3 regions of the Serratia sp. NA_13 genome follow, and region 3 is predicted to be linked to each of the others. Evidence: predicted binding sites of a transcription regulator. Region 3 holds the regulator's gene; each other region holds the start of a gene.

Region 1 (10,813 bases), on a different contig from region 3:
TGGGCCAACGCCTGCCCGCCGAACTCTCTGGCGGCCAGCAGCAGCGCATTGCCGTGTCGCGTGCGCTGGTTTTGGAACCCCAGGTGCTGCTGCTCGACGAGCCACTGTCCAATCTTGACGAACGGCTGCGCCGCAGGGTACGTACCGAGATCCGCGACTTGCAGCAGCGCCTTGGCTTTACCGCCGTGTATGTCACGCACGATCAGGAAGAGGCTTTGGCGGTCTCCGATAAGATTATCGTCATGAAAGAAGGGCATATTGCCCAACAGGGGGCGCCACAGGAGCTCTATCACTCGCCAGCGTCGGTATTTATCGCCGACTTTATGGGCGAAGCCAACATTCTACCTTGTGACATTGAGCGGGTGGATGACGGCGAAGCGCTGATCACCCTCGGCAGCCGTCAATATCGGGTGCCGGGCGCTAAAGCCCGCCCCGGTGCCGCACAGCTTTCGGTACGGCCACAGTTTATTACCCTGCAGCCAGAGCAAACCGGGGCATTAAACGGCGAAGTGACCCACAGCGCCTGGCTGGGCGACCATATCGAGTATGAAGTGAAAACCGACCTCGGCGCGCTGTTTATTGTCGATGTGCAGATGGAACGCCAACTGACGCCGACCACCCGCGTGGCCATTGATTTCAAATCTCAGGGACTGGCGCTGATTGCCCAGTGAGCCTCAAAATATTAAGGATCTAAAATGAATGAGCTGATTTCCCAACGCCTGACGCTAGCCGAACAGGCTGCGCGAGCGGCCGGCGACAAAGCGCTGGACTACTTCAATCGCCGCGAAAGCCTGGTGATTGAAACCAAACGCGATGCGCAGGACGTGGTATCGATAGCCGATCGCGAAGTTGAATTACTGATCCGCGAGAAAATCGCCCAGCAGTTCCCGAACGACGGTTTTTTGGGGGAGGAGTTTGGCCTGCAGCCGGGTGACTCTGGCTACACCTGGGTGGTAGATCCGATCGACGGCACCAGCCCTTTCGTTAACGGTATGCCGAACTGGTGTGTGTCGATTGCGGTTATTCATCAGGGTGAGCCGGTGATCGGGGTGATCGTCGCCCCTTGTCAGCAAGAGTGCTTTGTTGCGGCACGCGGTGCAGGTGCCACGCTTAATGGCAAACCGCTGCGGGTGGATCCACAGCGCACCATGCAAAACCACGTCACCGGTTTTGGTGCCAACAGCTATGTCACGCCCGAGCGCGTTGGCGAAATAGCCGCCGCGATCACCGCGGTGGGCGGCAATTTCTTCCGTAACGGTTCCGGTGCCATGATGCTGGCCTGGGTTGCCGCAGGAAGACTGGTGGGTTATTACGAGCCTTATATGCACGCCTGGGATTGTCTGGCGGGTTACTGCCTGGTCAATGAAGCCGGTGGCTGGACCCATCCGTTTAATACCGACGGGGAACATCTGCTGCGCGGCGGGCCGGTGCTGGCGGTCGCGCCAGGGGCCAAACAAGATTTAATGCAGATCGCGCAACTGTAATTTGGCTGGGTTCAGCATAGGGGCGCAGCATGCAGCGCCCCTGAAACTGCTGACAAAGTCCATTGCGGTTAAAAGCTCTGATCTGAGGGCTAATAAAAACAAAGGATTATATCTTCTGATTTACCCCAAACATCCGAAAACCACGTTTTTCGGGTGTTTGTCATCAATCTGAGGGGCGCAGCATGCAGCGCCCCTACTCTTCTACAAACCGCGTTTTTCCATCAAAACCGCCAGATCGACCAGACGGTTAGAGAACCCCCACTCGTTGTCGTACCAGGCGAGGATCTTGACCAAATTACCGCCAATCACCAGCGTGGAAAGTCCATCAATTACCGACGAACGCGGGTCGCCTCTATAATCACTGGACACCAAAGGCTCATCGCTGTAGCCAAGAATATCCTTGAGAGGGCCGGATTCGGCAGCCTGGCGGAAAGCCGCGTTGATCTCTTCGGCCGTCACTTCACGTTTCAGCGTGACCGTTAAGTCCACGATAGACACTACCGGTACCGGCACCCGCAGCGAGTAACCGGTCAGGCGACCGTCCAGCTCTGGGATCACCTTGCCGAGCGCTTTGGCGGCGCCGCTGGAATAAGGCACAATCGACTCCGCTGCGGCACGGGCACCGCGCAGGTCTTTTTCCGGTTGGTCATGCAGCGCCTGGCTATTGGTGTAGGCATGGGTGGTATTCATCAAACCGTATTCAATACCGAATGCCTGATGCAATACCTGGGCGGCAGGGGCCAGGCCGTTAGTGGTACAGCTGCCGTTGCTGACCACAAAATGTTTGGCCGGATCGTATTGCTGATGGTTAACACCCAGCACCAGCGTAATATCATCGTCCTTGCCCGGTGCCGAGATAATGACTCGCTTTGCACCGCCTTGGGTGATGTGCACTTCGGCCTTGGCTTTGTCGGTGAAGAAGCCCGTCGCCTCAATCACCACCTCAACCCCCACGCTGCTCCATGGGATAGCAGCCGGATCTCTTTCGGAGAAAACATGAATCGGCCGACCATCGAGCAGCAACTGGTTCTCACCGGCTTCGACGCTGGCTGCCAGAGTGCCTGAAAGCGAATCGTATTTCAGCAGGTGCGCCAGGGTTTTGCTGTCGGTCAAATCATTGATTGCCACCACCTGAAAATCACTGCGCCCTAACGCCGCACGCAACACGTTCCTGCCGATCCTGCCGAATCCATTAATGCCCACTTTGACCATGATCTACTCCTTCATTATTGGCTCTGTCACCAATTTAAACCGGGAGAGAAATGACGAAAAGGACGTTCATAGATCAATTTAGGCCAATGTGCGGGAATGAAAACGCTCGCGGTACTCGGTAGGTGAGAGCTGCAAATGCCGCTCAAAAACGCGCCGCAGATTGAGGCCATTACCAAACCCACAGTTGATGGCGATTTGCTCAATACCTTCCGCACTCTGCTCCAGGCGTTGCCGGGCCAGATATAAACGCCCTTCTTCGACAAATTTGGCAGGAGAGAGCCCGGTCTCACGCGTGAACACCCGGGTAAAATTTCGCGGACTCATGGCGACCCGTTCCGCCAATTTATCTACGGAAAGATCTTCCGCCAGGTTTTCCAGGATCCACGACTGGAGATCGCGGATTGGGCCAGGGGTTTTAGCCTGATTTAAAGGGTAACGGCTGAACTGCGCCTGGCCGCCGGGCCGACGAAGGAACATCACCAGATCTTGCGCCACTTCGCGCGCCTGAACAAAACCATAGTCGTCTTCCACCAGCGCCAGAGTGAGATCGAAGCCGGAACTGACCCCGCCGGAAGTCCAGACAGAGCCATCCTGCACGTACAACGGCCCATTTTCGACCTGCACTTTTGGGAAACGCGTCTGCAAGGTTTCCAGCAAGCGCCAATGGGTGGTCGCCCGGCGTCCATCCAGTAAACCGGCTTCGGCCAGCAGCAACGCCCCACCGCACACCGACGCAATACGTCGCGCCTGGGGTGCGGCACGCCGCAGCCAGTCGACAACGTAGGCACTTTCTTCTTCGGTCGCGCCTTTTCCGGTCACTATGATGGTGTCGCGTTCCTGCTCAGGGTCGAGATCCGAGAGACGATGGTCGGCCAGCAGATTCAAACCGGACGAACCATGGACTACCCGGTGAGATTGCGTGGTGGCCAGCGACATCCGGTAGAGCGGAGCATCGTTGGGCCTCAAGCGATTGGCTTGCATCAGAATGTCGGCGATGCCTGCCGACTCAAATAACATGCCCCCTTCGGGGACGATAATCAGAAAGTTATGCATGTCCTTAAAATACAAAATGAGCAAAATAAGTCAATCCCGCCTCCATAGAGGCTGGCAGGCTTTGGGTTAGCAACCTATCAGCGCCAGTCCAGCGCCGGTGCAATATGCTTGAGGATCGACTCAATCACATGGGCGTTATAGTCCACACCCAACTGGTTTGGCACGGTCAATAGCAAGGTGTCCGCTTCGGCAATGGCTTCGTCCTGCGCCAGCTGTTTGATCAACAGTTCCGGCTCGGCGGCATAACTGCGGCCGAATATCGCCCGGGTCTGATCGCCGATGTAGCCCACCTGATCGCCCTCCTGCCCGCTGTTGCCAAAATAGTTGCGATCCCGCTGATCCATCAGCGCAAAGATGCTGCGGCTGACCGACACCCGTGGCTCTCGTTTATGCCCTGCCAGCTTCCAGGCCTCGCGGTAAGCGCGGATCTGTTTGGCCTGCTGCACATGGAACGGCTCGCCGGTTTCGTCGTTTTTCAGCGTCGAACTTTGCAGGTTCATCCCCAGTTTCGCGGCCCAAACTGCCGTGGCGTCTGAGCTGGCCCCCCACCAGATGCGATCCCGCAGGCCGGCGGAGAAAGGTTCAACGCGCAGTAGGCCGGGAGGATTAGGGAACATCGGTTGCGGGCTGGGTTCGGCAAAGCCTTCGCCACGCAGCGCGTCCAGCAGCACTTCGGTATGTCGACGGGCCATATCGGCTTCGGTCTCGCCGTCGGCAGGCGTGTAGCCAAAGTATCGCCAGCCATCAATCACCTGCTCGGGAGAACCGCGACTGATGCCAAGCTGCAAACGTCCACCTGAAATCAGGTCGGCGGCTCCGGCATCTTCAACCATATACAGCGGGTTTTCATAGCGCATGTCGATCACACCGGTACCAATCTCAATACGCTGGGTTTTGGCACCGATGGCAGCCAACAGCGGGAATGGCGAGCCAAGCTGGCGGGCAAAGTGATGCACGCGGAAATAGGCTCCATCCGCCCCCAGTTCTTCTGCCGCGACGGCAAGATCGATCGATTGCAGCAACGCATCGCTGGCCGAGCGGGTGCCCGACTGTGACGAAGGCGTCCAGTGGCCAAAAGAGAGAAATCCAATTTTCTTCATGGGTAGTGTCCTTAGGTTCAATTATGACCGGATTACAGTGACAAATATGCCCCCTGTCAGGCCAGAAAAATTGTCTTCGACCGCACTAAACGAACCGTTTTTGGCAGAGAAATCCCTCCGGACTTCCCCCCGCCCAAGCATTGTAATCAAAAAGTAAATATCGTATAACAGGCTCCTCCGAGGGGTGTCCTGTAATGGGCTGAGATGGCGCAAGCCGAACCCTTTGAACCTGATCTGGGTCATGCCAGCGAAGGGACGGGTCGGCAATCACGCTATCAGTCATTGCCTGTTCATACCTCAGCGCGCCCGGATCTCCACTTACTTTTGGAGGTCCCATGTTTACTCCCCAATTCAACGACGGTCTTTACGGACAACTGCGCCTGCACGCCGGTAGCCACTGGCAGGACTATGTCGCTCACCCCTTTATTCAGCAACTGGCCGCCGGTACGCTGCCCGAACCTGCTTTCCGCCGCTATCTGACCCAGGACTATCTGTTCCTGATCCACTTTGCCCGCGCCTACGCCCTGCTGGTCAGCAAACTGCGCACCCTGCCGGAGATGCGCACGGCCACCGCTTCGCTCAATGCAATCGTGGCCGAGCTGCCTTTGCATCTGGCCTATTGCGCCGACTGGGGCCTCAGCGAGCCGCAGATTGCCGCCGAGCCAGAAGCCGCGGAAACCCTCAATTACACCCGCTATGTGCTCGATATCGGCCATTCCGGGGATGCGCTCGACCTGCTGGCGGCGCTGTTGCCCTGCGTCGCTGGCTATGCCGAGATTGGCCTGCGACTGCTGAACGATCCTGCCACGATGATGGCAGGCAACCCCTACGCTTCGTGGATCCGCAACTATGGCGATCCGGGCTACCTGGCCGGGGTGCAGGCCGCACTCGATCTGCTGGAAAACGTCGGCCGCCAGCGCGGTGCAGAAAGCCGCCTGGGTGAACTGTCAGCGATTTTCACCACCGCCACACGGCTGGAATCCGCCTTCTGGCAAATGGGGCTGAATGCCCAATGAGTATAGTCAACGCACAGCACCATGGCGTGCGGCCAGGTATTCAGGTGCGGGATTTAACCCTGCGTTTTGGCCAACAGGTGATTTTCGACCGACTTAGTTTCGATATCGCAGGCGGCAACTTTGTTGCCCTGCTCGGTGCCAGCGGTGCGGGCAAAACCAGCCTGTTGAAGATTATTGCCGGGCTGGTAAAACCCACCTCCGGCTCGGTTGCCGGCAGCGATGGCCTGCCGATTGCCGGGCGCATCGCTTATATGGGGCAAAAGGATTTTCTCTACCCGTGGCTGACCATTGACCAAAACATCAGTCTCGGCGCGCGGCTGCGCGGTGAAAAGGTCGACCGGTCCTGGGCCGAGCACCTGCGGGAACGCGTGGGGCTGAGTGGTTATGGCAATGCCTTGCCTGCTGCGCTGTCCGGTGGCATGCGCCAGCGTGCCGCCATCGCCCGAACCCTGTATGAACGCCAGCCGATTGTGCTGATGGATGAGCCTTTCTCGGCGCTGGATACCATCACCCGCGCCATGATCCAGCAACTGGCCGCCGAACTGCTGGCGCAGCACACCGTATTGCTGATTACCCACGACCCAATGGAAGCCTGCCGTCTCAGCCATCATCTGCTGGTACTGTCCCGCTATCCCGCCGGTATTGACGATAGCCATGTTATCGAAGGGTTTCCGCCGCGCGCACCGGACGATCCTCAACTGCTGAAAAGCCAGAGCGAGCTGTTGTTGCAGCTGGTGAGGGCCGCCGGATGAAACCCCAGATTGAAAGCCGTCTATCGCGGATGCGTCGCAGCCTGACGGTGTTTGCCGGCCTACTATTGCTGTGGGGACTGGTCACGCTGGGCGATATTCCGGCCTTTCTGCTGCCTTCCCCCTCTTCAGTAGCGCAGGCGCTGTGGAACGACCGGGCTTATCTCGGTTACCACACGCTGATCACCGCCGCTGAAATTGCCTGCGGCCTGCTGGCCGGGGTATTGCTCGGCACCGTACTGGCGCTGTGCATGATTTATTCCCCGCAGCTGCAACGCTGGCTAATGCCGCTGGTGCTGACCAGCCAGGCAATCCCGGTGTTTGCACTGGCCCCGCTGTTGGTGCTGTGGTTCGGTTTTGGCATCAGCGCCAAGGTGGTGATGGCCGTGTTGGTGATCTTCTTCCCGGTCACCTCAGCCTTCTTCGACGGACTGCGTCGGGTCAATAACGATTATCTCGATTTGGCCCGCACCCTGCGCGCTTCTCCCTGGGCGCAACTGCGGCACGTGCGGCTGATGGCGGCGCTGCCGGCCTTGGGTTCCGGGCTGCGCATGGCCGCCGCCGTCGCCCCGATCGGCGCGATCATCGGTGAATGGGTCGGCTCGGCGGAAGGGCTGGGGTACGTAATGCTGAACGCCAACGCGCGCATGCAGACCGACGTCTGTTTTGCCGCGCTGTTTATTCTGGTGCTGATGACCGTCCTGCTTTGGCTAACGGTGGACGCGCTGCTGCTGCGCCTGATTGACTGGGCGCCGGAAAATGACTGTTAACAAGGGATCGACAATGATTAAAAACACCCTGTGCGGACTGATGCTCTGCACTACGCTGGCCGGGCAAGCCACCGCCGCAGAAAAACTGACGCTGGTGCTTGACTGGTATATCAACCCCGATCACGCGCCGATTATGGTGGCCGAGCAGATCGGCGCCTTCAAGGCAGAAGGCCTGGACGTTAAGATTGTACCGCCTTCCGATCCGGCGCTACCACCACGGTTGGTGGCGGCAAAACAGGCCGATCTGGCCATCACCTATCAGCCGCAGTTGCATTTCTTTGCCGATCAGGGCCTGCCGCTGATGCGCGTGGGTACCCTGATTGATTCACCGCTCAATACTGTGATCACGCTGGATAAAAGCATCACCAGCCCCGCGGGGCTGAAGGGCAAGAAAATCGGTTACTCGGTCAGTGGTATCGAGCAGGCCACGCTGGCAACCATGTTCAAGCATGAACACCTCAACCCTGATGACGGTAAGTTGCTCAACGTTAATTTCCAGCTGACCAGCGCCCTGCTGGCAGGTCAGGTTGATGCAGTGATTGGCGGATACCGTAATATCGAGGCGCTGGAGCTAAAGTTGCAAGGCAAGGATCCGGTGGTGTTTAACGTGGAAGACTACGGCGTTCCGGTGTACGACGAACTGATTATCGTCGCCAATCGCGACGCGGTAGGCGAGCCGAAAATCAAAAAATTCCTCACGGCGCTGAAAAAAGGCAATGATTACCTACAGGCTCACCCACAGGAAAGCTGGCTGGCATTCGCCAAGGCACACCCGGAACTGAATACCGCGTTGAACAAACAGGCCTGGCAAGTCAGCCTGCCGCTGTTCGCCCGCGATCCGGCCAGGCTGGATAAAACGCGCTATCAGGCCTATGAACAGTTCCTGTTCGACAATAAGCTGATTAAGAAAATCACCCCGGTAGAGCAGTATGCGGTGGAGCTGAATTAAGGGAGCGCATTATTGGTCTGCTTCCCCTCCCCCTGACCCTCTCCCCAAGGAGAGGGCATATTTCGCGTACTGCTGCTCACAGACGTGATTGGTGTCACAGTAATGTCACAAAAAAACACCAATCGCACTCCGCCGCTGCTGGGCAGTACAAACACGCATTGACCCTGATGCTTTCAATGCGCTATACCCTTCCTCTTTCGCGCTGTGCGCGGATCAACGACGTTTGTCAGAGCAGCTAAGTTTTTCTTTTTAATCAGACAGGGTACGGTGGATGGTTTCAGCATTAATTTCGTTTGCACTTTTTTTAGCCTCAATTCTCATCTACCGGACCCGGGCCGCCGCCAACCGCTGGTGGCTTGCCGCCCTGCTGACGCTGCTGGGCAGCTATCTGATCCTTAACGTGGTGCTGATCGCCAGTAACTACTTTACCGGCGATGGTATTACCGATGCGGTACTCTACACCCTGACCAGCAGCCTGAAAGGCGCCGGCGTCGGTAAATACCTGCTGCCGTTTATCGGCCTGTTGGCGGTGCTGACGCTAATCTTCGCCGTGCTGACCTGGAGCCTGGTGCGGCGCAAGGCAAAAAGCAGCAGCAGGGTTTATAGTGTGATCGCCGTGCTGCTGGCGCTGTTTTCCGTTGGCACCACCCCGGCCTTTCAGGATATCTCCTTGCTGGTCAGAAGTCAGATTAGCGGTGATACCGCCGATTTTGATACCTATTACAAAGCGCCAAAAAAGAGCGTTCAGGGTAAAGCGCCGAACCTGGTGTATATCTATGCCGAAAGCCTGGAAAGAACCTACCTGGATGCGGATCTCTTCCCCGGCCTGACCGACGAGCTGAACCAACACCGCGCAAACAGTATCGATTTCAGCAACACCCAACAGTTGCCCGGCACCGGCTATACCATCGCCGGTATGGTGTCCTCACAGTGCGGTATCCCGCTGTTTGCGCCGTTTGACGGCAATGCCTCCAGCGCCGTATCCACCTTTTATCCGGAAAACGTCTGCCTGGGCGACGTGCTGAAATCCGCCGGCTACGACAACTACTTTTATCAGGGGGCCGAACTGGCCTTCGCTGGCAAAGATACCTTCCTGAAATCGCATGGCTTTGACCATGCTTACGGCTTTAAAGAATTGCGTGGGCAGGTCAGCGACCCGAGCTACAAAAATGACTGGGGCTGGTACGACGATACCGTGCTGGATCTGGTGTTCGACAAGTTTGTCGAGTTGTCCAAACAGAATAAAAAGTTTTCGCTGTTTGCGCTGACCGTCGACACCCATCACCCGGACGGTTTTATCTCCGCCAGTTGCAGCAAAAAGTCGTTCAGTTGGCAGAACAAAGAAAACCGCTCGCTAAGCGCGGTGGCCTGCAGCCAGCAACACATCGCGGCGCTGATCGACAAAATCAAAGCGTCCGAGTACTTCAAAAACACCGTTATCGTGGTGTCTTCGGACCATCTGGCGATGAATAACACCGCCTATGACATTCTGACCAAACAAAAACGCCGCAACCTGTTCTTTATTATCGACGGCACTCACCCGCAGACCGCGCTGCATAACGAGAAACGCAGCACGCTGGACAACGGTGCCACGGTGCTGGACGTGATGGGCGGCGATAACTACATTGGCCTTGGCCGCAGCAGCCTGTCCAGCCCAACGCTGGCCACCGTGTTCCTGAATATCGATGAGAAAATCAACGGCTGGAAACCGGCGGTGGTGAAGCAATGGGGCTTCCCGAACAGCATCAGCAACTTTAATCTGGATAATCAGGGTAGCCGTTTTAGCTTCTCGGGTATCACCTTTAAGGTGCCGTTTATCCTGAAGGTGACGGACAACAAAATTGAGCCGATGTTTAACGTTTATCTGTCCACACCGCTGAAAAAACAGCTCGCCGGTTTGGGGGCAGGAGAAAAATTCGTCTGGGTCGACAAGTGCTATGAAATTGGCCGGGTGTGGGCGCCTGAACTGGCGCTGAGCACCGAAACCTGCGTGGCCTCAGGCAATCTGGCCGCCCCACCGCAGATTGTGCAGGCCAAAGGGGGCAACTACCGTGGCAAGGTCAACTTTAGCGGCCCAGAGGCGGACAGCGTGGCCGCTTATCAAAATGCCGTCGAGCGGCTGAAAGTGGATGATGCCGCTGTTAAATATCACGCGGATGCCATCGCCTTTATGCTACCGGGCATGCCGGAGCAGGTTAAGGCGATCACCGGTGTTGCCGCCATCGAGGATTGGGGCCGCTGGTCGGACGCCAATCTGGCCCCGACGGTAAGCATCGACTACGTCGACCCACTGCCTTCGGCCTTTGATCTGGTGCTACGCGCACGCGCCTACGGCAAAAACATCGGCGAACCGATTTCGGTACGCGTCGGTGATCAGGAGCAGTTTGTGACGCTCAGCAAACAGGACACCACCGTGACGTTGCGTTTTGATAACCCTGGCGGCGCGCAGAACATCAGCATCACCCCTCCGGCACCGACCG
Region 2 (10,813 bases), on a different contig from region 3:
AGCGAGGAGTTTTTTATCACGTTCATATACTGGCCCAGCAGCGGCGGCATGGCGATTTTCAGCGCCTGCGGCAGCACCACATAGCGCATCGCCTGCCAGCCGGTTAATCCCAGCGCGTTGGCCGCATATTTTTGCCCGTTAGCGACACCACGGATGCCGGAACGGATCTCTTCGGCGATAAAGGCACTGGAGTACAGCGTCAGGCCGAAAAAGCCGGCGAGAAATTCAAACGACGGCCACTCAAGCGGACCGATTTGATGCGAAGTGTTGAGCCACTGCATGGCGGCAGAAGGCAGGATCTGCCCGGCGGCGAAATACCAAAAGAACAACTGCACCAGCAACGGCGTATTGCGAAACAACGAGCTATACCCCACCGCCAGCCAGCGCAGTGTCCACAGGCGGCTGTCACGCATCGCGGTCAGTAAAAATCCCAACAGCGTGGCGGCCAGGCTCGCACAGGCGGAAAGCCACAGCGTCAGCAGGAAGCCCCGCCATAGCCAGCTCAGATACTCCGGCGCCAGCAGCCAATCCAGGTTCATGGTCAATCCTTGTCTTGCAAAATGCGTCAGGGGCGCAGCAAGCTACGCCCCTCCATACAGATTTCAGCCCCACAGAAATCAGGCCTTCGGCTGTTGATCCAAAGGCGCGATTTTGAAGTCGCCGCGTGGCTGTGCGGTTTTGGTTTCCGGGCCAAACCAACGATCGTAGATCTTCGCCGCTTCACCGTCTTTTTCCAGCTTGATCAAAGTGTCGTTAACATTGGCGGTCAGGCGGTCTTCACCCTTGGGAATACCCACCCCCTGATACTCTTTGGTAATGCTGAACGGCGATATTTCGAAATCTGCCTTTTGCGCCGCCGGCAGGTTGCCGAGCAGGCCCACCAGCTTGGCATCATCCTGGGTGATCGCCTGTACGTTGCCGTTGCGCAGTGCTACGAACGCCAGCGGAGTGTCGTCGTAAGAGATCACTTTGGCCGTCGGGTAATGTTCACGCAGGGTAATCTCCTGCACCGTGCCTTTGTCCGCACCGATGCGCAGTTTTTTGATATCTTCCGGGGTTTTCAGCACGCCTTTATGGGCGATAAATTTCTGGCCGGTAGCGAAGTACGGCACGCTGAAGTTCACTTCCTTGGTGCGCTCGTCAGTAATGGTGAAGTTGGCGGCGATCAAATCGACCTTTTTCGCTACCAGCAAAGGAATACGGTTGGCCGGGTTAGTGGCACGCAGCTCCACCTTCACCCCCAGCGCCTTACCGATCGCATCGGCCACATCAACGTCATAGCCCACCAGTTTTTTGCTTTGCGGATCGATATAACCGAACGGAGGATTGCTGTCGAACACCGCGATACGCACTACGCCGGCTTTCTTGATGTCGTCGAGTTTGTCCGCATGCGCAGCACCGGTGGCGAGGCTGGTCAGGCTGGCTAACAAAGTTAAGGCCAAAACGCGATGTTTCATGAGTTGCTCCTAAGGGGTTGATGTCCTGCTGGCTGCTACGCTAGCAAGACCCGCTTAGGTCAGGAAATAATATAAAAAGCTATATTTATAACCTTTTTATCTTTGAGGATTTTAAACAGCATAAAGGCGCAGTTTTCTGCGCCTTTTAAGAGGTAACTCGAGGGGATATTACTCTTTTTTCTCGTCTTTACCGTCGGAGGACAACAGCTTTTCCAGCGCATCGCCACCAATATGACGGAAGTCCTGACCTTTCACGAAGTAGAAGATAAATTCGCAGATGTTCTGGCAACGGTCACCGATACGCTCGATTGAACGGGCGCAGAACAACGCAGTCAGCACGCTGGGAATGGTGCGCGTGTCTTCCATCATGTAAGTCATCAACTGACGCACGATGCCTTCATACTCCTGATCGACCTTTCTGTCTTCGCGATAAATTCGGATCGCCTCATCCAGATCCATACGCGCGAAGGCGTCCAGCACGTCATGCAGCATCTGCACGGTGTGGCGGCCCAACGACTCCAGGCTCACCAACAGTGGCTGATGCTGGTGCGAGAACTTTTCCAACGCGGTACGGCAAATCTTATCCGCCACGTCGCCGATACGTTCCAGCTCGGAGATGGTTTTGATGATCGCCATCACCAGGCGCAGGTCGCTGGCGGTCGGCTGGCGTTTGGCGATGATCCGCACGCAGGCTTCGTCGATCGCCACTTCCATCATATTGACCTTGGCATCGCCTTCGATCACCCGCTTGGCCAACTCACCGTCCTGGTTATGCATCGCAGTAATGGCGTCGGTTAGTTGCTGCTCCACCAGCCCGCCCATGGTCAGCACCTGGGTGCGGATGTGCTCAAGTTCTGCGTTGAACTGGCCGGAAATGTGTTTATTTAAATTCAGGTTATCCATGATGCATCCTATCAACCATAACGGCCAGTGATGTAGTCTTCGGTCTGTTTTTTCTGTGGCGCGGTGAACAGGGTATCAGTATCACTGAACTCGATCAGTTCGCCCAGATACATAAAAGCCGTGGAGTCAGAGCAACGTGCGGCCTGTTGCATGTTGTGGGTTACGATCACCACGGTGTAGTCAGACTTCAGTTCGCTGATCAACTCTTCAATTTTACCGGTGGAAATCGGATCCAGCGCCGAGCAAGGCTCATCGAGCAATAAGACGTCCGGACGAATAGCGATACCGCGGGCGATACACAGGCGCTGCTGCTGGCCGCCGGACAGGCTGTAACCGCTCTGGTGCAGCTTGTCCTTGGTTTCGTTCCACAATGCCGCCTTGGTCAGAGCCCACTGCACGCGCTCATCCATGTCGGCACGCGACAGCTTTTCAAACAGACGTACACCGAAGGCGATATTGTCGTAAATCGACATAGGGAATGGCGTCGGCTTCTGGAACACCATGCCGACCTTGGCACGCAGCAGGGCGATATCCGAGTTGTCGGTCAGAATGTTCTGCCCATCCAGCAGAATGCCGCCTTCTGCACGCTGCTCAGGGTACAACTGATACATCTTGTTGAAAGTGCGCAGCAGCGTTGATTTGCCACAACCGGATGGGCCGATAAACGCGGTGACCTTGTTCTTGGCGATATCCAGCGTGATATTTTTCAGCGCATGGAATTTGCCATAGTAGAAGTTCAGATCGCGTACCTGAATTTTGCTGCTGGAAGCGTCGTTAACCATACTCATCAAGACTTCTCTCTTTTCATCAGCGCCGCCTGGGCCGCGCTCAAAATTTTATGAATGCTTTTGCTTGGCGAAAACTACGCGCGCCAAGATATTCAGTACCAGTACACACAGGGTAATCAACAGCACCCCGGCCCAGGCCAGCTCTTGCCATTCGGCGAACGGGCTCATGGCGAATTTGAAAATGGTCACCGGCAGGTTGGCGATCGGCTGCATCAGGTCGGTGCTCCAGAACTGATTAGACAGCGAGGTAAACAGCAGCGGTGCGGTTTCCCCGGCGATACGCGCAATTGCCAGCAGCACGCCGGTGATAATGCCGGAGACCGAGGCTTTCAGCGTGATGGCGGAAATCATGCGCCATTTCGGCGTACCCAGCGCGTAAGCAGCTTCACGCAGCGTATCCGGCACCAGTTTCAGCATGTTTTCAGTCGTTCGAATCACGATTGGCACCTGTAACAGCGCCAGTGCGATGATCCCGGCCCAACCGGAGAAATGCTGCATCTTCGCCACCACAATGGTGTAGACGAACAGGCCCACGACAATCGACGGTGCTGATAACAGGATGTCGTTAATAAAGCGGATGACTTCCGCCAGCCAGGATTTACGGCCGTATTCCGCCAGGTAAATGCCGGCCATAATGCCCAGCGGCGTACCAAACACCGTAGCCCACATGATCAACAGCCCGCTACCAGCGATGGCGTTAGCCAGGCCGCCACCCGCGGTGTTCGGCGGCGGGGTCATTTCGGTGAACAGCGCCAGCGACATGCCGTCGATGCCTTTGGTCACGGTGGAAAACAGGATCCACACCAGCCAGAACAGGCCAAACACCATGGTCGCCATCGACAAGAACAGTGCCAGACGGTTTTTCTGACGGCGCCAGGCCTGCATTTTGCGACGGCTTTCCAACAGCGCCAGGTTGTTTTGCATTTCCATAGTCGCCACGTTAGCGTCCCTCCTTCTTGGCCAGACGCATCACCATCAACTTCGACAGCGCCAGGACGATAAAGGTGATAACAAACAGGATCAGGCCCAGCTCCATCAACGCTGCGGTGTGAACCCCAGACTCCGCTTCGGCGAATTCGTTGGCCAGCGCAGAGGTAATACTGTTGCCCGGCATATACAGTGAAGCGCTGTCGAGCTGGTAGGTGTTACCGATGATAAAGGTCACCGCCATGGTTTCCCCCAGCGCGCGGCCCAACCCCAGCATCACACCACCAATCACGCCATTTTTGGTAAACGGCAGCACGATACGCCAGATCACTTCCCAGGTGGTGCAGCCAATGCCATAGGCCGACTCTTTCATCATCACCGGGGTCTGTTCGAACACATCGCGCATCACAGCGGCGATGTAAGGAATAATCATAATCGCCAGGATCACCCCGGCAGCCAGAATACCGATACCGAATGCCGGGCCAGAGAACAGCTCACCGACAATCGGAATGCCGGACAGCACATCGCCAACCGGAGTCTGGAAATATTCGGCAAACAGCGGAGCAAACACGAACAGGCCCCACATGCCGTAAACGATACTTGGGATTGCCGCCAGCAGCTCAATGGCGATACCCAGTGGGCGTCGCAGCCAGTTTGGTGCCAACTCGGTCAGGAACAGGGCAATACCAAAGCTGACGGGTACGGCGATAATCAGTGCGATCAGCGAGGTCACTACGGTGCCGTAGATGGGCACCAGCGCACCGAACTGTTCGGCAGGCGCGTCCCACTCTTTGGTCCACAGGAAGGAGAAACCGAATTTCTGGATGCTCGGCCAGGAGGCGAAGACCAGCGAAACAATAATGCCGCCCAGCAACAATAAGGTAATCAGCGCTGCCAGTTTAACCAGCGCGCTGAAGATGACGTCACCATTTTTACTCGGTGCTTTCATGGTCGGCTTGTACTCAGCCATAGATCACTCTCTGTTTTAACCCTGGCAGGCCTAACATGAGTCAGGCCCTGAAAAACTGAGTGGGGCGCGCCGAATCACGCGCCCCTGCGTTGTTAGTACAGCGCTTTACCAGAACTGTCTTTTACGTTGGTTTTCCATGCTGCACGCACCTGCTCGATCACTTCTTTCGGCAGAGTGGCGTAATCCAGGTCATTAGCCTGCTTGGCGCCAGTTTTGTACGCCCAGTCAAAGAACTTCAGCACTTCGGTACCCTGAGCCGGGTTTTTCTGCTCTTTGTGCACCAGGATGAAGGTGGTAGAAGTGATTGGCCAGGCGTTATCACCTTTCTGGTCAGTCAGGTCCTGTGCGAAGGTCTTGCTCCAGTCCACGCCTTTAGCCGCGTTGCTGAAGCTCTCTTCAGTCGGACTGACCGGCTTGCCATCGGCAGAAATCAGCTTGGTGTAAGCTAGGTTGTTCTGCTTGGCGTAAGCGTATTCCACGTAGCCGATAGAGCCTGGCAGACGTTGTACGAAGGCTGCGATGCCGTCGTTACCCTTGCCGCCCAAACCGGTTGGCCAGTTAACGGTAGAGCCTGCGCCGATTTTCTCTTTCCACTGCGCGTTGGCTTTAGACAGGTAGCTGGTGAACACGAACGAGGTGCCTGAACCATCAGCACGACGGACAACGGCAATGTTCTGATCCGGCAGCTTAACGCCAGGGTTGAGCTTGGTGATCGCCGGGTCGTTCCATTTCTTCACGTTACCCAGATAGATATCGCCCAGAGTTTTACCGTCCAGGGTCAGCTCACCGGATTTGATGCCCGGGATGTTAACTGCCAGCACCACACCACCGATCACGGTAGGGAACTGGAACAGGCCATCAGCAGCCAGTTTTTCTTCAGTCAACGGCGCATCAGAAGCACCAAAGTCAACGGTGTTGGCGATGATTTGCTTCACGCCACCAGATGAGCCGATGCCCTGATAGTTAACTTTGTTGCCGGTTTCTTTCTGATAAGAATCTGCCCACTTGGCATAAACCGGAGCGGGGAATGTCGCACCTGCACCGGTCAGGCTAGCAGCAGCGAACGCGGACACGGCGGTCAGGGAGAAAGTCGCTGCCACAATACTGGCGACGGTGGTACGCATCAGTTTCATAATCCCTCCTAATGGGATATTCAAAAATCGACTTCAAGTCGTTTTCATCAGAGTAAGTATTGCTGCAGGAGGGAAAATAGGACAGTTTGGTGACAGTAAAATGTACGAAATGTGACAGTTATATTACAAAAAACCAAAAGTGCAATTAACATCTTGATTAGGCTATTATTTCACCTGAAACATTCTGTTATACCTCATCCAGGCAAAGGGACTGCATATGAAAAAAATACTTATCTTGTCAACGGTTAGCCTTTATTTTCTGGCTATGGCCAACGCCACGGCGGCGGATGGATTACAGCGCAGCAAGCAATCGAGTGGCAGTACCGATAACATCCTTCTTTGGAGCCATTACGACCAAGGTTACATTATTTCTAATTATGAGCTCAGAGATTTAGACGGATTCAAAGAACAATTAAGGCTTCAGGAACAGACCATCAAGAAACTGCAAGACAAGCTGAGCGATATGGAACGCGAGAATCGAAATCAAAACAGCGAGATCGACAATCTGAAACGTAAGTTACAAGGGCAAGACAATGCCCAAAGCGAAATCAGCGATCTGAAACGCTCGGTACAAGAGCTGCATAACAAGATTAAATGATAAAAAAGCCGGCGCTCAGGCCGGCTTTTCGAACATAACAGCGAGTTACTCTACCGTGACAGATTTCGCCAGGTTGCGCGGCTGGTCAACGTCTGTGCCTTTGATCAGTGCCACGTGGTAGGACAGCAGCTGCAACGGCACGGTGTAGAAGATCGGAGCCACGATTTCTTCGACGTGCGGCAACGGGATGATAGTCATGCCTTCGCTGCTGACGAAACCCGCATCCTGATCGGCGAACACGTACAACTGGCCACCGCGCGCGCGCACTTCTTCAATGTTGGACTTCAGCTTTTCCAACAGTTCATTGTTCGGCGCCACCACGATCACCGGCATATCGGCATCGATCAACGCCAGCGGACCATGCTTTAGCTCACCAGCCGCATAGGCCTCTGCGTGAATATAGGAGATCTCTTTGAGCTTCAGTGCACCTTCCATAGCGATCGGGTACTGATCGCCACGGCCGAGGAACAACGCGTGATGCTTGTCGGAGAAGCCTTCCGCCAACGCTTCAATGTTTTTGTCCAGCGACAGCATCTGTTCGATACGCGCCGGCAGCGCCTGCAGGCCGTGCACGATTTCATGCTCCACGCTTTCCGCCATGCCTTTCAGACGACCCAAACGTGCCACCAGCATCAACAGCACCGCAAGCTGGGTAGTAAACGCCTTGGTGGAAGCAACACCAATTTCGGTGCCGGCTTTGGTCATCAGAGCCAGATCGGATTCACGAACCAATGAAGAACCGGCCACGTTACACACGGCTAGTGAACCGAGGTAACCCAGCTCCTTCGATAGGCGCAGTGCCGCCAGCGTATCGGCAGTTTCACCGGACTGCGACAACGTTATGATCAGACTGCCCGGACGCACGGCAGATTTGCGATAGCGGAATTCTGACGCGATTTCCACGTCGCAAGGCACGCCGGCCAGCGATTCGAACCAATAGCGGGCAACCATGCCGGAGTGGTAAGAAGTCCCACAGGCAATGATTTGCACGTGCTGTACCTTCGCCAACAGTTCGTCAGCACGCGGACCCAGCTCGCTCAGGTTGATTTGGCCATGGCTGAAACGCCCTTCCAAGGTGTTCTTCAACGCGAGTGGCTGTTCGTAGATCTCTTTTTGCATGTAGTGGCGGTAAGCGCCTTTGTCACCGGCGTCGTACTGCACCTGAGATTCGATTTCAGGACGCTCAACGGCGTTGCCCTGTTTATCGAAAATGTTGACGGTGCGGCGAGTCATCTCCACCACATCACCTTCTTCCAGGAAGATAAAACGACGGGTTACCGGCAGCAGTGCCAGTTGATCGGAAGCCAGGAAGTTTTCACCCACGCCACGGCCGATAACCAATGGGCTGCCGGAGCGTGCTGCCACCAGCACGCTTGGGTCACGGCTGTCCATCACCACAGTGCCGTATGCACCACGCAACTGAGGGATCACGCGCTGAACCACTTCCAGTAAGGTGCCCCCCTGACGCTGTTCCCAATGCACCAGGTGAGCAATCACCTCGGTATCGGTTTCAGAGCTGAAGTGATAACCGCGTTCGATCAGCAGTTCACGCAGCGGCTCGTGGTTTTCGATGATGCCGTTATGCACCACCGTAATGTAATCAGAAACATGCGGGTGCGCGTTAGCTTCGGTAGGTTCACCGTGCGTTGCCCAGCGGGTGTGAGCAATACCGGTGCCCCCATGCAATTCATGTTGTTCAGCGGCTTCGGCCAGTTTATTGACTTTGCCGACGCGACGTAAACGGCTGACGTTACCTTCAGCATCCACCACCGCCAAACCGGCTGAGTCGTAGCCACGGTATTCAAGACGGCGTAACCCTTCCAACAGAATCTCTGCAATATCACGTTGCGCTACTGCGCCTACAATTCCACACATCAGTTGTATTCCTAATTAAACGCCTTTCGGGGCGCTTTCGATGTCTTGACCTGATTTTGCCGGTTTTTACCGTGCAGCCCCGAGCCTGTAGATAGTGGGGCTTATCCTCTTCATCTTTCGAGCTGCTGCGTTGTTGGCTGCGAGTGCTTATCCCAGTCACTTAGTGAACTAAGCTCCAGGGAATTCACACTCTTGCCGCCTAGCAGCAACTCGAAATCTATTGAGGACTTTTATGTTTTGTATTGGGCTCGTGAATGGAGCCCAACGCAAAACACACTATGACTTCTTTTTCACCGGACGTTGCCAGCCCTGGATATGCACCTGCTTGACGCGGCTCAGTACCAGTTCATCTTCACCGATATCACGGGTTACCGTAGTGCCGGCGGCAATGGTAGAACCTTTGCCGACAGACACTGGCGCCACCAGCTGGGTGTCGGAACCGACAAACACGCCGTCGCCGATAATGGTTTTATGCTTATTGGCACCATCATAGTTACAGGTGATGGTACCGGCACCGATATTCACATCGTCGCCAATCTCGGCATCACCCAGGTAGCTCAGATGACCCGCTTTAGAGCCTTTGCCCAAACGCGCCTTTTTCATTTCGACGAAGTTACCAACATGGGCGCCCACCGCCAGCTCGGCACCTGGACGCAAGCGGGCAAAGGGACCCACGGTGCATTCCGCAGCCAGCACGGCATCTTCCAGCACGCTGTACGGGCTGATTTCGCAGTCATCGCCGATCACGCAGTTTTTCAACACGCAGCCAGCACCGATTTTCACCCGATCCCCGAGCTTGACCGTGCCTTCAATAATGACGTTGGCATCAATAGAGATGTCGCGGCCGTGCACAAGTTCCCCGCGCAGGTCAAAACGCGCCGGATCCAGCAGCATTACGCCGGCCAACAGTAATTTTTCAGACTGTTCTGCCTGATAGATACGCTCAAGCCGCGACAGTTGCAGGCGGTTATTCACGCCTTCCACTTCACTCAGGCGTGATGGATGCACGGCTTCAATTTTCTTGCCGTCGGCATGGGCCAGCGCAATGATATCAGTGATGTAGAATTCACCCTGCGCGTTGTCGTTGTTCAACATCCCCAGCCAGCGCTTGAGATCGCGGCCGTTGGCCACCAGAATACCGGTGTTGATTTCATTGATTTGGCGCTGGGCCTCGCTGGCATCTTTATGCTCAACAATCCCCACCACCTGGTCGTTCTCACGCACGATACGACCGTAACCACTCGGGTCAGCCAGCTTCACCGTCAGCAGACCAATACCGCCCAGGGGCTTCGCGGCCATCAGACGCTGCAAAGTATCGACAGAAATCAGCGGGACGTCGCCGTACAGCATCAGCACGTCTTCATCATCGGCAAAATGCGGGGCAGCCTGCTGCATGGCATGGCCGGTACCCAATTGCTCGGCCTGCAGCACCCAGTTCAGTGCACCATCGGTCAGGGTATTTTTCAGCAAGTCACCGCCATGGCCGTACACCAGATGGACGTTTTTCGCGCCCAGTTTCATCGCGGCATCAATGACGTGCTGCACCATCGGCTTGCCGGCCAACGGATGTAACACCTTGGGAAGATCGGAATACATGCGTGTTCCCTTGCCCGCGGCGAGGATCACCACACTCATTGCGCTGTTCGACATAAGCAACCTGATAACTCCATTTTAATAGACGAAAGTAGAACCCTTTAGTGACGATATTACTACATATTTCTCTGCACGAACCCAGCTCAGGCCTTGGGGCACTAGGCATGCCGAAGTTAACGATCCAGTAACCCGACGGTGGGGATAACTGTCGGCGATCGGCGACATTTCCAGCCGCTATTGAAGGTTATACCTCACAATGCCTGCCGGGGTATCAGGCTTATTTTAAAACAAAAAAAAAGCGACCCAATAGGCCGCTTTCTTAATTTTGGCTGCGTTATGCACGCGCCAAAATATTACATCGATCTTCTGGTGAGCTCGATAACGCGCAGTTTTGCGATCGCTTTCGCCAGTTCTGCAGATGCCTGAGCATAGTCGACATCGCCATGAGAGCTACTGATATGTTCTTCAGCTCTACGCTTAGCTTCCAGCGCTCTCGCTTCGTCGAGGTCCGTTCCACGGATAGCAGTGTCAGCCAGCACGGTGACCACGCTCGGTTGTACCTCAAGGAT
Region 3 (10,813 bases):
CTGGGCATACTGTTGTGCGGCGCTATCGCATGCCTGTTGCAGTTCGGCCTGCGTTTTCTGTAACTGGGCAATCTGGTTATCGAGCGGGACGACTTGCTCGTCGATCAACCGCTGTTGCGTCTGCTGGTGTTCAACATGTGCCTGCAACTGGGCACGGGCTTGCTCCACCGCCTGTTGCAACGGCGCCATCTGGGCTAGCTGTTGCTCCTGCTGCTGCGTTAATTGGCTTATCTGCTGTTGCAGCGCCTGTTGGTCGTTGCGGCAGCGGTTACGTTCGTTAAGCAATGGCCGCAGTTTTTCTGCCGGCTCGCTGCGCGCCAGTTGCTGCAGTTGCGGTTCCGCCGCCGCCTGTTCCTGCTGCGCCGCGTTCAGTTTGCGTTGGTATTCCTGTTGTTTTTGCTGAGTTTGTTGCCACTGCTGTAACCAGTTCAGCGCCTGCTGCTGCAGGCGGGCCTGTTCGCCAAGGGCATTCTCCTGCGTCCCCAGCTCAACCAACTGGCTCTCCAATTGTTGACGCTGTTCGTCATTGAGCAGTTCAATGCCGCTGGCGCGTTGATGCAGCGCATCCAAATCGGCCTTGGCCTGCTTATGCTGTTCGAAAACCCGTTCGGAAAGCTGGCCGTAGATCTCGGTGCCGGTCAGCTCTTCCAGCAGTTCGGCGCGGTCATTGGCATCGGCATTGAGGAAGGCGGCGAACTGCCCCTGGGATAACATCATCGATTTGGTGAAGCGGCCGAAGTCTAACCCGGTGATTGCGGCGGTCATATCCAGCTTGTCGCGTACCTTGTCCGCCAGGATTTTTCCGTCTTCACGCAGCGCCAGCTCCACTTTCGGTGCCTGCAGGTTACCGTCTGGGGCATTTTTGGCACGGCGCTGGCTCCAGAAGGCGCGGTAGCCGACCCCTTTGACTTCAAATTCGACCTCAGCCAGCGATTCGGCGGTGTGGCGCGTCATCAGCTCGTTCTGACTCGGCGTGACGTTTAGCCGCGGCGTCTGGTGATACAGCGCCAGGCAGATAGCATCCAGCAGGGTGGTTTTTCCTGCGCCGGTGGGTCCGGTGATGGCGAATAACCCATTGCTGGCAAAGGGTTCGGCAGTAAAGTCGATTTTCCATTCGCCCTGCAGGGAATTGAGGTTTTTTAACCTCAGGCTGAGGATTTTCATTGGCTCGGCTCCTGGTCGTTGTGCCGCACGGACTCGACCACCTGCTGGAACATTTGGCTCATTCGTTGCCGACGTTGTTCGGCCATTTCAGGCTCCTGCGCCAGCCGCCGCTCGAACACCTCGTTGACGCTCAGTTCGTTGAGCGTTTCCTTGTCCTGCTGTTCAATGGCCTGACGTCGCTGTTCTTTGCTGCGGCGCAACAGCACCACTTCTACCGGCAGTTGATCGGCCAGTAACTGGATGCGGCGCTGAATGTCGCTAAGGTAGTCCTGTGTTGCCACTTCAATGTCCAGCCACACCGGGAATTCGCCTTGATAATCGGCGAACTGCTGCAATTGTTGCTCGATCTGTGCCAAATCACCTTTGATAAGCTGCATCGGTTGGAAGCTGGGGATCTCCAGCGCAGTGATCTGTTGCAGAGCGTCCGCGCTGAAATCCACCATAAATACGCTTTTGGCTTTGCCCAATTCGTCAAAACTGAGAGGGATCGGCGAGCCGCTGTAGCGAATATGCTCGGATTTAGCGACGTTCTGCGCGCGGTGAATATGACCCAGTGCGATGTAGTCAGCCGGCGGAAAGGCCTGCGCGGGGAAGGCGTCCAGCGTGCCAATGTAGATATCGCGTACCGAATCGGAGGTGGTGACGCCCACGGTGGTCAGATGGCCGGTGGCAATAATCGGCAGTGGCAAGCCCAGTGAATCACGACGTGTACAGGCCGCCTGATACAGCTTTTGATAATGGTCGGCGATAGCCTCTTGCAGCGCCTGCTGTTTTTGCACTCCGGACTCGCCGGCGCGGCTGGAGAGCAGATCGCGTGGGCGCAGGAAAGGGATGGCACACAGCACCGCACCCGGCTGACCGTCGCGCTGATTCAACACCAGAATTTGTTGTTCGGTTTCGCTCTGCGCGTTGGCAATCACGGTGGTATTCAGGCAGGAAAGCAATTCACGCGACTCATTCAAGGTTGCCACGGAGTCGTGGTTGCCGCCCAGCACCACCAACTGGCAACCGGTGCGCTGCAGTTCCACCACGAAACGGTTATACAGCTCGCGGGCATAACTTGGCGGCGAACCAGTATCGAACAGGTCCCCGGCGACGATCAGCGCATCCACCTGCTGTTGCTCGATTTGCTCAATCAGCCAGCGCAGAAAAGCCTGATGTTCGGCGGCGCGGCTTTTGGTGAAAAAAAACTGGCCAAGATGCCAGTCAGAGGTGTGGATCAGGCGCATGACACTCCCGGGGCGATAGGGTAATGGCGGGGATTATAAAGGGAATATGATGTTTCTGCGTGATTAGAAATAATCGCTATGCTTACTGCCTGTAACAGGCAGGTTTTTTCAAGGCTATTTATTTCATAAATCTGTCACAAAACTGACGCATAATGGCGCCCGCAATCAACTGTGATCGCTAACACATTGGCAGGATTGACGATGGCAAGACGCATACTGGTGGTGGAAGACGAAGCGCCGATCCGTGAGATGGTGTGCTTTGTGTTGGAACAGAATGGTTACCAACCGTTGGAAGCTGAGGATTATGACAGCGCAGTGACGCGCCTGTCTGAGCCGTTCCCTGATTTAGTGTTGCTCGACTGGATGTTACCCGGAGGTTCCGGCATTCAGTTTATTAAACATATGAAGCGTGAAGCTATGACCCGCGATATTCCGGTGATGATGCTGACCGCTCGCGGTGAAGAAGAAGACCGTGTCCGTGGCCTGGAAGTTGGGGCGGATGATTACATCACTAAACCTTTCTCGCCGAAGGAGCTGGTGGCGCGCATCAAGGCGGTAATGCGCCGCATTTCACCGATGGCGGTGGAAGAAGTGATTGAAATGCAAGGGCTGAGCCTGGATCCTTCCTCACACCGGGTGATGGCCAACGAGCAGGCGCTGGATATGGGGCCGACCGAGTTCAAATTGCTGCACTTCTTTATGACTCATCCAGAGCGTGTTTATAGCCGCGAACAGTTGCTTAATCACGTCTGGGGCACTAACGTTTATGTGGAAGACCGCACCGTTGACGTGCATATCCGTCGGCTCCGTAAGGCGTTAGAGACCAGTGGTCATGACAAAATGGTTCAAACCGTTCGGGGCACCGGCTACCGATTCTCAACGCGTTATTGATCGCGACGCGCTGGAGAATATGCCGTGCTAGAACGTCTATCCTGGAAGAGGCTGGCCCTGGAGCTGGCCCTTTTCTGCTTGCCTGCCTTACTGCTGGGGCTGATTTTCGGTTATCTGCCTTGGTTGCTACTGGCCGCCGTGCTGGCGGCGCTGGCATGGAATTTCTACAACCAACTCAAACTTTCCCACTGGCTGTGGGTTGACCGCAGCATGACGCCGCCACCCGGGCGCTGGAGCTGGGAACCGCTGTTTTACGGCCTGTATCAGATGCAGCAGCGTAATCGCCGTCGGCGGCGTGAGCTGGCGCTGTTGATCAAACGCTTCCGCAGCGGCGCGGAATCGCTGCCCGATGCGGTAGTGATGACCACCGTCGAAGGCAATATCTTCTGGTGTAACGGTTTGGCGCAGCACCTGCTGGGCTTCCGCTGGCCGGAAGACAATGGTCAGCACATCCTTAACCTGCTGCGTTATCCGGAGTTCAGTCATTATCTGCAACAGCAGGAGTTTTCCCGTCCGTTGACGTTGCAGTTGAACAATGAGCACTACGTCGAATTCCGCGTGATGCCTTATTCCGAAGGGCAATTACTGATGGTAGCGCGTGATGTCACCCAAATGCGCCAGCTGGAAGGCGCGCGACGTAACTTCTTCGCCAACGTCAGCCACGAGCTGCGTACCCCGCTCACGGTGTTGCAGGGCTATCTGGAGATGATGAGCGACGAAGAGTTGGATGGCTCGCTGCGCGGCAAAGCGCTGGGCACCATGCAAGAGCAGACCCGGCGTATGGATGGGCTGGTCAAACAGCTGCTGACGCTATCGCGCATTGAGGCGGCACCTAACGTCGATATGAACGAACGGGTAGATATCCCGCTGATGTTGCGGGTGTTGCAACGCGAAGCGCAGTCGCTGAGCAGCGGCAACCATGAGATTAGCTTCCGGGTGAACGAACAGCTCAAGGTGTTCGGCAACGATGACCAACTGCGCAGCGCGGTATCAAACCTGGTGTACAATGCCGTCAATCACACGCCAAAGGGCACCAATATTGAGGTGAGCTGGCAACAGACGCCAAACGGTGCGCAGTTCCAGGTCAGTGATAATGGGCCGGGCATCGCCGCCGAGCATATTCCGCGCCTGACCGAACGTTTCTATCGTGTCGACAAAGCCCGTTCACGCCAGACTGGCGGCAGTGGGTTGGGGCTGGCGATCGTCAAGCATGCGCTCAGCCACCATGACGCGCGGCTGGAGATCCTCAGTGAGCAGGGCATTGGCACCCGATTCATCTTTACCTTGCCTAACCGGTTGATTGTTCCCGCAGCTTTGTCAGAGAATGCGGTGAAAAATTAACGCGCGAGAGGCTGGTATGATCCGAATGATCCGAGGGCTGTTGCTTTGCCTGGCGCTGCTGGCGAGCCGTGGCGCGTTAGCGCAGCCGGATGGTATGCTGTCCGGCAACCTGTCGAGCGTCGGCTCCGATACGCTGGCGAACCTGATGGCGCTATGGGCACAAGACTTCAGCCAGCATTATCCCAACGTTAATTTGCAGATCCAGGCCGCAGGCTCTTCAACTGCGCCGACCGCTTTGGCTGCGGGGGCCGCGCAATTGGGGCCGATGAGTCGGCCGATGAAGGCGGCGGAAGTGTCGGCATTCGAACACCGCTATGGCTATGCGCCGCTGGCAGTGCCGGTCGCCGTCGATGCGCTGGTGGTGTTGGTCCATCAGGACAACCCGCTACGCGGTCTTAATTTGCAGCAGCTTGACCGAATTTTCTCCGCTACCCTGCGCTGTGGTGAAAACCAGCCGGTGACGCGTTGGGGGGAATTGGGGCTGAAAGGCGATTGGCAGCAGCGTGCGCTGCAACGCTTTGGGCGTAATTCGGCATCCGGCACCTATGGCTATTTCAAACTGCGTGCGCTGTGTGGCGGAGACTTTATGCCACGGGTCAATGAACTGCCCGGTTCTGCCTCGGTGGTGCAGGCGGTGGCCGGTTCGCTGAACAGTATCGGTTACGCCAGCATTGGCTTTCGCGCCAGCGGTGTGCGGCTGTTGCCGCTGGCCGAGTCCGGCGAGAATTATGTTGTCCCCAACGACGTCAACGTGCGCAACGGTAGCTATCCATTGTCGCGCTACCTGTATATTTACATTAACAAAGCGCCCAACCAGCCGTTGGAGCCGCTGACCGCCGCATTTCTCGATCGCGTGCTTTCCGACACCGGGCAAAACCTGGTGAACCATGACGGCTATCTGCCGCTGCCTGCTGCTACTTTGCAGAAAACCCGTCAGGCGTTAGGTCTGCAATAAATTTCCCTCGGGGCGTTGATTTGCCCTCAACATGAATTTCTCATCGCTACCGATGAAAATTCTTCTATTACTGCCCGGCAGTCGCTATGACAGGATACCTTCTATCCATTTAGAAGTCTGGATGTCCATAATGGCCTGGCGTAATAATTCAAACTGTCAATTACTGTGGTAAAGGCCCGATCTTTTACCTGCTTACCGGGAGTCATAATATGTGCGATTGCAACCACGCTTTCACGCTGACGTTGTCGGCAGTCTGTTGCGCCCCGCAGCGCTGAAAACTGCTCGTCAACAGTTTCAACGAGGCGAAATTGACGCTCCTGAACAGGTGAAACAGCGTCTTGAGGAGGCCGCGCAGTTTGTCGACCATAGCCAACTTTGCCTCAGCACCCAGTGCGGTTTTGCCTCGACCGAAGAGGGCAACAGCCTGAGTGAATCACAGCAGTGGAATAAACTGCAAAGCGTGGTGAATATCGTCCGGCAGGTTTGGTAGTAGCGAAAAATTCGTTCAGACCGCGCGAAAACTGGCTGTTTATTGGCGTTTTCGCGCGGTGGTTAACCATAGGATTCACGTTTTGTGAATGCGTTGCTCAAAAATGATACAAATCATGTATTGTATATTTATTGATAGCCACTATGATCGACTGGTGTGGGAAGATTATCTGGTCTATAACTCTGCTTTTTGTCATGCGTCTTGCCTTACAACGCTATAAACGTTTAACTTAGCCCTCGTTGTCGGACTAAACCTCCATTTATAACTCCTAAAACTCTGCCCATCATCATGAGTGGTCACTTTCGAATAAGGACAAAACGGCGGACGTTATGCGTTTTCTGCTCTTATTGGTCTCGCGATGAAATGGCAAGCCGGCAACCGGGTGGTGCATCACGCTACCACCTATTGGGCACTTTTTTTCATTTGAACAGGCAACACGACATCATATGAGTCATCGTTTAACGTCAAAAGATATTATCGCATTGGGTTTTATGACCTTTGCCTTATTCGTCGGCGCCGGGAACATCATTTTCCCGCCGATGGTCGGTTTACAGTCCGGTGAGCACGTCTGGACTGCAGCTATCGGCTTCCTGATCACTGCGGTCGGTCTACCGGTGATGACGGTGATCGCGCTGGCTCGTGTCGGTGGCGGCATTGACGCCCTGAGTACGCCAATTGGACGTCGCGCCGGTCTGCTGCTGGCGACCGTCTGCTATCTGGCCGTCGGCCCGCTATTCGCTACCCCGCGTACCGCGACCGTCTCCTTTGAAGTGGGTATTGCACCGCTGACCGGTGATGGCGCCATGCCGCTGTTTATTTACAGCCTGGTATATTTCGCGCTGGTGATCGGCATCTCTTTGTATCCGGGCCGCTTGCTCGATACCGTCGGCCACGTACTGGCACCGCTGAAAATTGTTGCGCTGGGCGCGCTGGGTATTGCCGCGCTGGCCTGGCCTGCGGGCACGCCAATTCCGGCGACCGAGGTTTATCAGAACGTTCCATTCTCTAGCGGCTTCGTTAACGGCTATCTGACCATGGATACGCTGGGCGCACTGGTCTTCGGCATTGTCATCGTTAACGCCGCGCGTTCCCGTGGTGTGAAGGATGCCAAATTACTGACGCGTTACACCATTCTGGCGGGCCTGATCGCCGGTGTCGGTCTGACGCTGGTTTACCTGAGCCTGTTCAAGCTGGGTTCCGGTAGTGGCGTGCTGGTGCCGGATGCCACTAATGGTGCGGTGATCCTGCATGCCTACGTACAGAATACTTTCGGCGGTCTGGGTAGCTTCTTCCTGGCGGCGCTGATCTTTATCGCCTGTATGGTGACTGCGGTTGGCCTGACCTGCGCCTGTGCTGAGTTCTTTGCCCAATACCTGCCGTTCTCTTACAAGACGCTGGTGTTCATTTTGGGCCTGTTCTCGATGCTGGTTTCCAACCTGGGCCTGAGCCATCTGATCCAGATCTCTATCCCGGTACTGACCGCGATTTATCCGCCATGTATCGTGCTGGTGGTGCTGAGTTTCACTCAGCGCTGGTGGAACAGCGCACCGCGTATCATCGCGCCGGTGATGTTAGTCAGCCTGTTGTTTGGTATCCTTGACGCGGTGAAAGCGTCTACCTTCCAGCATTTCCTGCCGGATTGGACCAATCACCTGCCATTGGCGGTTCAGGGACTGGCATGGTTGCCGCCGTCGCTGCTGATGCTGGTGCTGGTCGCAATTTATGACCGGGTTTGTTCGCGTTCTGAAGTGACCGCGCACTCCTAATTCCCCGGCTAAATTTTGGGCCACGGACTTGTCCGTGGCTTTTTTACGTTTAAAAAACACGGGTTATCTTCATGCAACAACAGTCACCCGCCGCTCCTGCGGCCAATAAGCTGAAACGCGGCCTCAGTACGCGCCACATTCGCTTTATGGCGCTGGGCTCGGCTATCGGCACCGGTCTGTTCTACGGTTCGGCGGACGCCATTAAAATGGCCGGCCCGAGCGTTCTGCTGGCCTACCTGATTGGCGGTATTGTCGCCTTTATCATCATGCGCGCGCTGGGCGAGATGTCGGTCAACAACCCGCAGGCCAGCTCGTTTTCACGTTATGCGCAGGACTATCTTGGCCCGATGGCCGGATATATCACTGGCTGGACTTACTGTTTTGAAATCCTGATCGTTGCGATTGCCGACGTAACGGCGTTCGGTATCTATATGGGGATTTGGTTTCCAGAGGTGCCGCATTGGATTTGGGTGCTGAGCGTGGTGCTGGTGATTGGTGCCATCAACCTGATGAGCGTGAAGGTATTCGGTGAGCTGGAGTTTTGGTTCTCGTTCTTTAAAGTGGCCACCATTATCATCATGATTGCTGCCGGTATCGGTATCATCATCTGGGGGATTGGCAACGGCGGGCAGCCTACCGGTATCCATAACCTGTGGTCTAACGGCGGCTTCTTCAGTAACGGCTTTATTGGCATGATCTTGTCGTTGCAGTTGGTGATGTTTGCCTACGGCGGCATCGAAATTATCGGTATCACCGCCGGTGAAGCCAAAGATCCGAAAAGCTCGATTCCCAAGGCCATCAACTCGGTGCCGTGGCGTATTCTGGTGTTCTACGTCGGTACGCTGTTCGTCATTATGTCGATTTACCCATGGAACCAGGTGGGGACTAATGGCAGCCCGTTCGTGCTGACCTTCCAGCACATGGGCATTACCGTGGCGGCAGGGATCCTTAATTTTGTGGTGATCACCGCGTCGCTGTCAGCGATTAACAGCGATGTGTTTGGCGTTGGCCGCATGCTGCACGGCATGGCTGAACAGGGCCATGCGCCGAAGATATTCAGCAAGGTCTCCAAACGCGGTATTCCGTGGGTTACGGTGGTGGTGATGATGCTGGCGCTGTTGCTGGCGGTGTATCTCAACTACATCATGCCGGAAAACGTGTTCCTGGTGATTGCCTCCCTGGCGACCTTTGCCACCGTGTGGGTGTGGATCATGATCCTGTTCTCGCAGATTGCCTTCCGTCGTAGCCTGAGTAAAGAGCAGGTGAAAAACCTGACCTTCCCGCTGCGCGGCGGCGTATTTACCTCGGTGGTGGCGATCATCTTCCTGGTGTTTATCATCGGTCTGATTGGCTACTTCCCAACCACCCGCGTATCGCTGTATGCCGGTCTGGTCTGGGTAGTGGTGCTCTTGGCGGGGTACTACTTCAAGCTCAACCACCAGAAGAAACTGGCAGCGCTGGTGCAGCAGCAGGACTGAAAATGAAAACACCGGCCATGCGCCGGTGTTTTTTTATCGATTTTCCTCGGGTTCATCGTCGCCGGAGGCGCGAGCCTCAATGCGCGGGCTGCTGTCGCTGAGGCGTTCTTCATTCTCGTCGCCTGCCGCGCGTGCCAGCATCTCGCTGATATCCTGCATGTTACGGCTTAGGGTACTGAGTGCCGGCTGCAAGGTTTGGCTCATACGGCTTTCGTCCAGCGAGGCGTTGTGCAAGCAGCCAATAAACATCAGGGCGGCCAACAAGCTAAACAGCCGGTGGCGTAGTGGTTTCAGCAATCCTCTTTTCCTTCAGCGGGAATCAATCAATGCATTAACGCTGTTTTTATGCTGAAAGAAAAGCGGACTGAGACATCCGTTGCTCCTGGGTTGAGAGTCATTTCAGGCGGAAACAGTTACGTCAGCTTGCGTCAGGAAATCTCTGCCGTTTACCGCATTTGGCTGAGCATGCTGCGCATGTCGTTGCCGGTTGGCGTTTGATGTACCCGCAGGTCGAATTCGTTAATCACCGCCAGAATATGGTCAAAAATATCCGATTGAATACTTTCGTATTCCGCCCAGACTGTGGTGTTGGTGAAGGCATAAATTTCCAACGGCAATCCTTCTGGCAGCGGGGCCAACTGACGCACCATCAGCGTCATATTCTGGTGAATATTTGGGTGGGCGCGCAGGTACGCCACCAGATACGCGCGCAGCGTACCCAGATTGGTCAGGCGTCGTCCGTTGAGTGGGGAACTGAGATCGCCGGCAATCTGCTGGTTATGTTGACTCAACTCCTGTGTTTTATCGTTCAGATAACGTTGCAGCAGCGGATTGCGGTTCAGCCGCTGTTGCTCTTCATCCGACAGGAAATGGACGCTGGTGGTATCGATATTGATACTACGCTTGATGCGGCGTCCGCCGGATTCCGACATGGAACGCCAGTTTTTAAAGGAGTCGGAAATCAGCGCGTAGGTTGGAATGGTGGTGACGGTATTATCCCAGTTACGCACTTTTACCGTGGTCAGGCCGATGTCGGTGACCGCGCCGTCCGCGCCGTACTTCGGCATCTCCAGCCAGTCGCCGATGGTCAGCATATCGTTGGCAGAAAGCTGAATACCGGCCACCAGACCGAGGATCGGATCTTTAAACACCAACATTAGCACGGCGGTCATCGCCCCCAGGCCGCTGAGCAGCAGCAATGGCGACTTGCCCATCAGCAGGGAGACGATCATGATGCCAATCAGAATGGCGGCTATCAGCTTGAGCCCCTGGAAAATACCGCGCAACGGCAACTGGTTTGAAATCGGGCTTTGGCGTAGCATCGCCAACAGCGTATCGAGCAGGGAAAACAACGACAGCAGAGTGAAGCCCATGATCCACACCTGGGCGGCGGTGACGATAACCGCCTGCGTCTGGCCACCGGCGTGTAACCACAGCACCGCCTGCAGATTAATGATCACCCCCTGTAATAACAACGCCATACGCTGAAACAGTTTGTA

The links. Region 3 encodes PhoB, which activates phosphate uptake and scavenging genes when phosphate is short. Its sites were predicted from a motif close to CTGTCATAAAACTGNCNNAT; they were not measured.
Region 1: a site for PhoB is predicted at 8,425-8,444, ahead of opgB (phosphatidylglycerol--membrane-oligosaccharide glycerophosphotransferase). Genes of this name have one in related genera too.
Region 2: a site for PhoB is predicted at 6,255-6,274, ahead of pstS (phosphate ABC transporter substrate-binding protein PstS). Genes of this name have one in related genera too.

Annotation. Positions count from the first base shown of each region.
Region 1 is NZ_JBQZFV010000003.1:93,907-104,719, reverse strand. It holds gene ACUTSU_RS07165 (ABC transporter ATP-binding protein) at 1-671, shown strand, start outside; gene ACUTSU_RS07160 (inositol monophosphatase family protein) at 696-1,484, shown strand; gene gap (type I glyceraldehyde-3-phosphate dehydrogenase) at 1,686-2,696, opposite strand; gene ACUTSU_RS07150 (GlxA family transcriptional regulator) at 2,775-3,749, opposite strand; gene ACUTSU_RS07145 (LLM class flavin-dependent oxidoreductase) at 3,827-4,849, opposite strand; TPP riboswitch at 5,020-5,122, shown strand; gene ACUTSU_RS07140 (TenA family protein) at 5,185-5,865, shown strand; gene ACUTSU_RS07135 (ABC transporter ATP-binding protein) at 5,862-6,617, shown strand; gene ACUTSU_RS07130 (ABC transporter permease) at 6,614-7,384, shown strand; gene ACUTSU_RS07125 (ABC transporter substrate-binding protein) at 7,398-8,333, shown strand; gene opgB (phosphatidylglycerol--membrane-oligosaccharide glycerophosphotransferase) at 8,605-10,813, shown strand, end outside.
Region 2 is NZ_JBQZFV010000013.1:25,851-36,663, reverse strand. It holds gene ACUTSU_RS17115 (amino acid ABC transporter permease) at 1-539, opposite strand, end outside; gene ACUTSU_RS17110 (ABC transporter substrate-binding protein) at 618-1,457, opposite strand; gene phoU (phosphate signaling complex protein PhoU) at 1,626-2,360, opposite strand; gene pstB (phosphate ABC transporter ATP-binding protein PstB) at 2,372-3,148, opposite strand; gene pstA (phosphate ABC transporter permease PstA) at 3,197-4,087, opposite strand; gene pstC (phosphate ABC transporter permease PstC) at 4,089-5,045, opposite strand; gene pstS (phosphate ABC transporter substrate-binding protein PstS) at 5,138-6,178, opposite strand; gene ACUTSU_RS17080 (hypothetical protein) at 6,396-6,776, shown strand; gene glmS (glutamine--fructose-6-phosphate transaminase (isomerizing)) at 6,822-8,651, opposite strand; gene glmU (bifunctional UDP-N-acetylglucosamine diphosphorylase/glucosamine-1-phosphate N-acetyltransferase GlmU) at 8,928-10,301, opposite strand; gene ACUTSU_RS17065 (F0F1 ATP synthase subunit epsilon) at 10,598-10,813, opposite strand, start outside.
Region 3 is NZ_JBQZFV010000002.1:130,544-141,356, forward strand. It holds gene sbcC (exonuclease subunit SbcC) at 1-1,164, opposite strand, end outside; gene sbcD (exonuclease subunit SbcD) at 1,161-2,393, opposite strand; gene phoB (phosphate response regulator transcription factor PhoB) at 2,595-3,284, shown strand; gene phoR (phosphate regulon sensor histidine kinase PhoR) at 3,309-4,625, shown strand; gene ACUTSU_RS04155 (PstS family phosphate ABC transporter substrate-binding protein) at 4,642-5,580, shown strand; partial or broken gene ACUTSU_RS04160 (5-methyltetrahydropteroyltriglutamate--homocysteine S-methyltransferase) at 5,882-6,070, shown strand; gene brnQ (branched-chain amino acid transport system II carrier protein) at 6,517-7,836, shown strand; gene proY (proline-specific permease ProY) at 7,908-9,314, shown strand; gene ACUTSU_RS04175 (hypothetical protein) at 9,348-9,611, opposite strand; gene ACUTSU_RS04180 (mechanosensitive ion channel family protein) at 9,761-10,813, opposite strand, start outside.